2 regions of the Mesorhizobium sp. M1A.F.Ca.IN.022.06.1.1 genome follow, and region 1 is predicted to be linked to the other one. Evidence: predicted binding sites of a transcription regulator. Region 1 holds the regulator's gene; the other holds the start of a gene.
What was found. Region 1 encodes LexA, which represses DNA repair genes until DNA is damaged. Its sites were predicted from a motif close to TGTTCNNNNTGTGTTCNG; they were not measured.

Region 2: dinB (DNA polymerase IV) is a predicted target of LexA. The motif match lies at 1,948-1,965, and genes of this name have one in related genera.

Annotation. Positions count from the first base shown of each region.
Region 1 covers NZ_CP034455.1:6,132,968-6,137,164, forward strand. Annotated here, with positions in the region: gene EJ078_RS29190 (ComEC/Rec2 family competence protein) at 1-1,551, shown strand, start outside; gene lexA (transcriptional repressor LexA) at 1,535-2,269, opposite strand; partial or broken gene glp (gephyrin-like molybdotransferase Glp) at 2,386-3,590, opposite strand; gene moaC (cyclic pyranopterin monophosphate synthase MoaC) at 3,592-4,071, opposite strand; gene trpC (indole-3-glycerol phosphate synthase TrpC) at 4,074-4,197, opposite strand, start outside.
Region 2 covers NZ_CP034455.1:705,064-709,260, reverse strand. Annotated here, with positions in the region: gene EJ078_RS03585 (aldose 1-epimerase) at 1-376, shown strand, start outside; gene dinB (DNA polymerase IV) at 612-1,874, opposite strand; gene EJ078_RS03575 (cupin domain-containing protein) at 2,273-2,653, opposite strand; gene EJ078_RS03570 (hypothetical protein) at 3,033-3,269, shown strand; gene EJ078_RS03565 (hypothetical protein) at 3,397-3,675, opposite strand; gene EJ078_RS03560 (hypothetical protein) at 4,159-4,197, shown strand, end outside.

The DNA of each region.
Region 1 (4,197 bases):
GGCGGACCCGAAGGCGAAATTGCCGCCGCACTGATCGTCGGCGTGCGCGCCGGCATTCCGGAGGACATCAACGAGGCGATGCGGCGGACCGGCATCTATCACATCATCTCGATTTCGGGCCTGCACATGGCGCTGGTCGCCGGCACGGTCATGCTTCTGCTGCGCGGCGCCTTTGCGCTGTTCCCGGATTTTTCGTCACGCCGGCCGGTGAAGAAATATGCCGCGGCAATCGCGCTTATGTCGATCGCCGCCTACCTCGTCATCTCCGGCGTGGTGGTCGCCGCCGAGCGAAGCTTCATCATGCTGGCCGTGATGCTGATCGCCGTGCTTTTCGACCGCGCCGCGCTGACGATGCGCAATTTGGCGATCTCGGCCATCGCCGTCATCCTGGTGTCGCCGCATGAAGTGGTTGGCCCGAGCTTTCAGATGTCGTTCGCGGCAACCGCCGCCCTTGTCGGCGCCTATGCCGGCTGGTCCGACTACCGCGCCGGCAAGGTGAGAGCGCCGCCGGCAAAGCGTTCGTTCCTGCGGTTCATGTCGCACAAACTGGCAGTCGGAGCAGGTGGCGCCGCGATGACGTCGATCATTGCCGGAAGTGCCACGGCGCTGTTTGCCATCTGGCATTTCCAGCGCGTCTCGCCGCTTAGCCTGCTGGCCAATCTCGCGATCATGCCGATCGTCACGATCGTGATGTTTCTCGCCGTCGCCAGCGCGGTCATGATGCCGTTCGGCTTCGACGGGCCCTTCCTCTATTTGATGGGCAAGGGCCTGGCGGCGATGATCGCGATCTCGGCGTGGATTTCGGAGTGGTCGCCGGTCGATGCCGTGGGCCTGATCTCGATCGATTCGGTGCTGCTGGCGACGATCGCGCTCGTCATCGCCACGATGGCGACTACGTGGCTCAGGCTGGCCGCGATTCCTTTCGCTGCCGCGGCCGTCATGATGATCCCGCAGGTGCGCACGCCCGACCTGCTGATCTCGGAGGACGCGCATCTGGTGGCGATGCCGATCGGCGGCGGCGAACTCGCCATCAATCGTGCCCGCTCGAACGAGTTCACCACCGATAACTGGAAACGCGCGCTCAAGGCCGAAACGATCGTGCCGCCGGAGACATTCGCCAAGGGCACGCTGGACATAGCCGATCCCGTCGACCTGCCGCCTGGATCGCCCTTTTACTGCACGGGCGATCTCTGCATTGGCCGGCATCCATCAGGCGCGATCGTCGCGCTCGCCGAAAAACGCGAAGCTGCCCGGCCTGCCTGCGACTTCGCAGACCTCATCGTCATTAACGACGCCACGGCCTACAATCCCTGCCGCGATCCGCGTGTCCTCGTTGTCACCAAGCGGCAGCTCGCGCGCGACGGCAGTGCCGCCGTCTTCTTCGATCCGCAATCGGCGACGGCGCGAGCAACCATTCAATACGCCGTCGAAAAACCGTACCGCCCTTGGCACGAACAGCGGCGCTACTCGCGTGAGGCGAGGGGGTTGGCGCCTTACAAGAAGCCCGAGAAGCCGAAAGCCAAGCCGCAGCCCCTCAGTAGCGGCGGATGAGCCCGACGAGCTTGCCCTGAACCTTGACGCGATCGGGACCGAAGATGCGCGTCTCATAGGCCGGATTGGCAGCCTCGAGCGCGATGGAGGCGCCCTTGCGGCGGAAGCGCTTCAGCGTCGCCTCCTCGTCATCGACCAGCGCCACGACGATCTCCCCGGGGCTCGCAGTGCTGGCGTTGCGGATGATGACCGTGTCGCCGTCGAAGATGCCGGCCTCGATCATCGAATCGCCTTTGACCTCGAGCGCGTAGTGCTCGCCGCCCGCGATCATGTCCGGCGGCACTGTGATCGAATGCGTCTGGTGCTGGATGGCGTCGATCGGCACGCCGGCGGCAATGCGACCCATCACCGGGATGGAGACGGCTGAAACGGCGTCGTCGTCATTGCTGGGCGTCGGCGTGCGGGCGGGCGCCGCGGGTTTGATCTGGCGGCCGAGATTGCCTTGGCCGCCCTGGATGACGCTCGGCGAGAATTTCTTCGCCGCATTGAGGCCGGGCGCGATCGAGTCAGGTAGGCGCAGCACTTCAAGAGCACGCGCCCGGTTCGGAAGCCGGCGAATGAAACCGCGCTCCTCCAGCGCCGTGATCAGGCGGTGGATGCCCGATTTCGAGGCAAGGTCGAGCGCTTCCTTCATCTCATCGAAAGACGGCGGAATGCCGCTTTCCTTGAGCCGTTCATGGATGAACATCAGCAGTTCATGTTGTTTGCGCGTCAGCATGGCGGCCCCCATGGGTTCTGAAACCAGAATCAGAAAAACAAACCCAGAACAAACACTATCTGTTCCAGTTGTGTTCCGCAACCGTTTAAAGTTTAGTGAATGTGTTGACGTTTTGTTCAGCGTAACATCAGAACGGTGCATTCCTCGCCGGCTTCAGCCGCCGGTGCGAAGGGTTGGCGCACGATCAGGCCATTGGCATCGGCGAGCATCCTTAACATCGAGGAATCCTGGATGCCGAACGGTGTTGCGATCAACCCCCCGCATCTTCGCGGACCACGGCGCGGACATAGTCCTGCCTGAGATCGTTGGCGTGCATTGCGACGCCTAACCGGGCCGTGCGGATTTCCTGACGGCAGGACCGGCCGCCCAGCCGCGCCAGAAGCGGCTTCAGGAACAGCTGCGAGCAGACCAGGCTTGCGACCGGATTGCCGGGCAGGCCGATGCAGCGAATGTCGCCGAGCCGGCCAAACATCAGCGGCTTGCCGGGACGCATGGCGATCTTCCAGAAGTCGAGCTGCATGCCTTCGCCGGTCAGCACGTCATGGATCAAGTCGTGGTCGCCGACGGAGGCGCCGCCAAGCGTGACGATGACGTCGGCGCCGGCCTTGACCGCCTTCTTGACCAGGGCCGCGATCGCGTCCTTGCGGTCGGCGGCAATGCCGAGGTCGAGCGCGCGCGCGCCGACCGACTGGGCCGTAGCTGTGACGCCACAGGTATTCGACGAGATGATCTGGTCGGGGCCGAGCGCGCTGCCCGGCGGCAGCAATTCATCGCCGGTGGCGATGATGGCGAGCAGCGGCTGCCGCACCACGTTGAGACTCGGATGGTTGGCCGATGCCGCCAGCGAAAGCGCCGCCGGATCGAGCTGGCGGCCTTTTTCGAGGAGCAGGTCGCCCTCGCAGAAGTCGAGGCCGCGGCGACGGACGTTTCGTCCCTCCACGGTCGGCTCGGTCACTTCGATGCCGCCGCCGCCGAGATCGCGGACATTCTCCTGGATAACGATGGTATCGGCGCCTTCGGGGAGCGGCGCGCCGGTGAAGATGCGCACGGCCTCGCCCTTGCCGACAGAGCCGGTGAAGCCACGCCCGGCGGGCGCCATGCCGATCACGGAGAGCCGCGCCGGCGCCGAGGCTACGTCGGCGGCCCGCACGGCATAGCCGTCCATCGCCGACGCATTGAAGGGCGGCTGGGTGCGCAGAGCCACCACGGGGTCGGCCAGCACCCGGCCGGACGCGTCGGCCAGCGGCACGCTTTCGCCTGGCAGCGCGGTCGCGCCGTCCAACAGGCGTTGGAGCGCCTCGGCGACCGGAAGCAAAGCCATGCTAAGGACCTACCTTGTAGTCGCCCGACTTGCCGCCGGTTTTCTCGACCAGCCTGATGCCGGAAATCGCCATGGCGCGGTCCGCTGCCTTGGCCATGTCGTAGATGGTGAGGCAGGCAACCGACGCCGCGGTCAGCGCCTCCATTTCGACCCCGGTCTTGCCGGTAACCCTGGCAAGCGCGGTGACCCTCAGGCCGGGAAGCGCGCGATCGGGCTCGATCTCGACGGCAACCTTGGTGAGAAGGAGGGGATGGCAAAGCGGGATGAGCTCATGCGTCTTCTTGGCCGCCATGATGCCGGCGAGGCGCGCCGTGCCAAGCACGTCGCCTTTCTTGGCGTCGCCGGCCAGGATCATCTCCAGCGTTTCCGGCTGCATGGTGACATACCCTTCGGCGATGGCCGTGCGCGTCGTCTCGGCCTTGCCGCCGACATCGACCATGTTGGCTTCGCCCTTGGCGCCGAGATGCGTAAGCGCGGGCATCCTCAAACGGCCTCGGCCGGCGCCTTGCCCGTCAGCAGAAGGGCGGTCGCGGCGGCCACGTCGGCCTGCCGCATCAGGCTTTCGCCAACGAGGAAGGTGCCGATCTTGCTCTTTTCCAGCCGGCGG
Region 2 (4,197 bases), 850 kb from region 1:
CGAGGCCAAGGCCAGGCGTGTCTGGCTGGAGGACGAGCGCCATTTGCCGGTCGGCGTGGTGCCCGTGAGCGAGCGCCCGGCCTGGGATTTCTCGCGCTCCATCCCGCTGCCGTGGGACTGGGTCAACAACGCCTTCGACGGCTGGAATCGTCGCGCCTCGATCGCGCAACTCGAGGAGGGGATCGGGGTCACGCTCACCGCCTCGCCGGAGCTTGGCGTCTATATCCTCTATTCCCCGTCATCCGACGCCGACTTCTTCTGCTTCGAGCCGGTGTCGCACCCGGTCGATGCGCATCACGGCGAAGGGCTGACGGTGCTTGAAGATGGGCAAACGATGAGCGCGGCGATGCGGCTGGACTGGGCGGTGGCGGGTTGAGGGCAGCCGACCGAGCGCGTGATCTCAACCCTTGAGGGGGAGACGGCCGGCAGGCCAGAGAGGGTCGTCTCACATAGATCGCCAGCATTGTCTTCGTCGCCGACGACGCCGGCGCTTCACGCGCGGCGACGCCCTCTGCCGCCTTCGGCGACATCTCCCCACAAGGGGGAGATCGGACGGCGCGTCGGCTTTCGCCAATCTCCAGCGCCGCAGAGCAGATGCCGAAGCACCTCCCTCACAGCTCCTTCTCCGCCAGCTCCCTGAATTCATCCGGCACCGAGCGCGCTGCTTGCAGCGCGACGGTGCCGTAGCCGACGGCCTGCTTGCCGAAGCGCTGGCGGATCTTGTCTATGGCGCGGTCGGCGCCGAAGCGGGCGAGGCCTTTGCGGCTGCCGGGCTTCAGCTTCTCGTCCGCCAGGCCGAGCGGCAGTTCGAGCTGCAGCTCGGCATGCTCTTCCAGATGCGAGACCGAGATCGCCAGCAGCGAGATTTCCCGTTCGCCCGGGTGAGCGGCGAGCACGCCTCTGACCAGCTCTTCCGCGACGTCAGCGAGCATGGTCGTCGCCTGGATCGGCTGCTCCAGCGTCACCGAGCGCGTGACCGCGCGCATGTCGGCAAAGCGCACGCGCACCGTCACCGTGCGGCCGGGCCGGTCCTTGGCGCGCAGGCGGCTGGCGACGCGATCGGCGAGATGCAGGAGCGTCGGCACGAAGACGCGCGGCAGCGCCGGTTTGCGGCCCAGCGCCGACTGCGCGCCGGCGGAATGGGCGCGGCGATGCGTCTCCAGCCGGCGCGGGTCGCGGTTCCAGGCAAGGGCCGCGAGCTTCTGGCCGGCGGCATGGCCGATCAGCCGCTCCAGCGCGCCGCTATGCGTGCGCGCCAATTGCCCGATCGTCTCGACGCCGATCTCGGCGAGCCTGGCTTTGGTTGCCGGACCGACGCCCCACATCAGCGACACCGGCAAATCGTGCAGGAAGGAAAGCTCGGTGCCAGGCTCGACCACCACCAGCCCGTCGGGCTTGGCCACCTGCGATGCGATCTTGGCGAGATGCTTCGTCCGTGCCACCCCGATCGAGATCGGCAGGCCGAGCTCGCTCTTCACGCGGCGGCGGATGGTTCGCGCAATTTCGTCCGGCGGTCCGAACAGATGCGTGCAGCCGGCGACATCGGCGAAAGCCTCGTCGATCGAGATGCGCTCGACCAGCGGCGTGAAATCGTCGAGCACCTTGATCGCGGCGTCGCCGAGACGCTGGTATTCGCCGAAGCGGCCGCCGACGAAGATGAGCTGCGGACAGAGCTCGCGCGCCCTGCGGCCGGGCATGCCGCCGCGCACGCCAAAAATCTTCGCCTCATAGGAGGCGGCAAGCACTACGCCGCCGCCGACTGCGATCGGCTTGCCGCGCAGCGACGGGTCGAGCAGTTGCTCGACCGAGGCGTAGAAGGCGTCGAGATCGGCATGCAGGATCGTAGCGGCCGAAGCGGCGTTCGTGGCGGCCATCCCGCTCCCGGCTCCATCCATCCGCTTTGCGGCATCGCAGCATTAGCAGCAACTGTTGTAAGCGGTAATGCGTATGAACATAAAGAGAACAAAAGGAGTTTCCTGTCAAGCCGGCCAGCTGGGTATGAGAACATCTGCAACCCGACACAACCAAGGGCTTTGACCGGTTGCGCCGGTGTGCTCCCCTTTGACGGGTTGACCGCTGACCAGGGAGGGGCGCGAAGGATCGCGGCCCAAAACTGCGTCATGCCAGGACGAAGTCAGGAGCCGAGCGACGCGCGAAGACCAGGATGACGAAGTGCGGCCGAGCCGGAGATCCAGGTTCTGAGACGATGGCGGGACAGCGCCCCCTCTGATCGTCCCACATGGGGGATCGGCTGTCCCTTGGCCGACAGCCCCTAGACCGGCTTGGCGTATTGCTCGGCGCTCAGCACCTCGATGCATTGGAACGGCTCATTGCCTTCTACCCAGGCGTCATGCCCGGGCGGGATTGTATAGGAGGTGCCGGCCTCGAAGGTCTTCTGCGTCCCGTCGTCCATGCGTATGGTGATCGTTCCGGACACGACATAGCCGACATGCGAGACCTGGCAGCTGTCAGTCTTGACCACCGGCTTCACGCATTCGGACCATCTCCAGCCCGGCTCCATGTTGAGCCGCCCGAGCGTGTAGCCCGGCAGCCGGACCACTTCGACGCGGGTCTTGGCGGGCGAGCGAACCTCGTCGGGATTGTTATGCGACTTGGATTCGAGCTTGGTGACCTTCATTGCAGCTTCGGCCATGGTATCCTCCCATTTCCAAGGATTGCAAGCGGGGCCTGACGCGCGATCGTCGGCGACCGCTGCCGGATTGATACGCCTTTCAATGAATGATTGCTAATCTAAGTTGCTTGGCGCGGCGCGAAATCGATTTTGCCGCGCAGGCCCTATTGCAAGCACGCTCTGCCGGTGTTTTGCTGTTCCTTGCGCCTGGCACGACGGTGGTTGAGGGGCCACCCCGTTTCTCGCCCTTGGGGAGAATCCTGTGAACCCTCGGCAAGTGAATTTCGCCAATAGCGCCGCGGCAAAGCCAGGCCCCGTCCGCGATAGTCCATTTTCATTTCCGCTCGCGGGCGCGCGCTCACCGCGCCCATCGAAACCGCCATAGGCGAGGCCAAGCCGGGTGGAAGGCGATACTCGAAAAAATCAGAAAAACTGGGAGGAATCGATGCTTCATCAGGTAGGAAAAACGGAAACCCGTCCGCCGGTCGGGGCAGTGCGCCGCACTCCGCCGGCGCTTCGCCAGTGCTGCGACAACTATATCTGTCCGACCTGCGACCAAGTCGTCGAGCTGACGGATTTCCGCCAGGTCGTCTGGCATCAAAGGCCGGGCCATCGGCCGATGGATTTGGATGACTGAGCGGACCTGCCCAAGAAAAAAGGGCCCGAGAGAAAAAGGGCCCGCGCCTACCAGAGGAATGCGCGGGCCGAAGCTGGAGTAGCCATTCGATAAACGCGCAGCCGGCCTACCGGTTGCGCCAGGCGGATCAACCGCCGTTAGCCGGGGCCGGAGCCGGAGCGGCAGGCGCGGGTGCCGGCGTCGTCGACGGTGCCGCAGGCGTCTCCACCTTGGGCGCCTCGACCTTCGGCGCATCGAGCTTCACATTGACATCCGTCGATCCGCCACCGCCGGTGCGGCCACCGACATTGATGATGCCGGTAAAGAACAGCAGGGCCACGATCGCGATGATGGCAAGAACGATCGCCACTGCTGTGCCGGCGCCGCCCCCGCCACTGGTGTTTACAACTGTAGGTCTGTCGGCCATGGTTTCCTCTCCTTTGCCGATTGGGATGTCGTGGCAACGGCGCCAAAGCTGGAATGTTCCTGCTTTCGGGCCACGGTCCCTTGTCAGGCGGGACCTGAGGCCGCACCTTTGAGCGCAGAGGTCCGAATGGGCGATTTCTGGAAACAAGTAGGACCACAACTCATTGTGGCACAACCGTCGAGTAACGTCCCTTCATCGGCGGTTTGAAAGTGGAGTTGCCCGCCATTTCCTGCGATGTGGCGGGCAACTCCCACAATCCCGCAGTATGCCGAGATTCGCGAACCTGTTCGCCGCGCTTTTGCCGGTCGATCCAAACGACCACAGGCGTGCGCGACGTACTTTTAAGCCCTGCCTGCCGCTTCGCTCGATCTCAGCGCGGGCCGCCCAGGCTGTCGCCAAATCATGATGCACCACTCCGAGCGGAACCCGGCCGCCCGTCACGCCGTTGACTTCCGCGAAGGGATCCTGTGGGCGGAGGCCGCCATGGACAGCTTCGAACTGATCGATCTTCTCTGCGTCGTC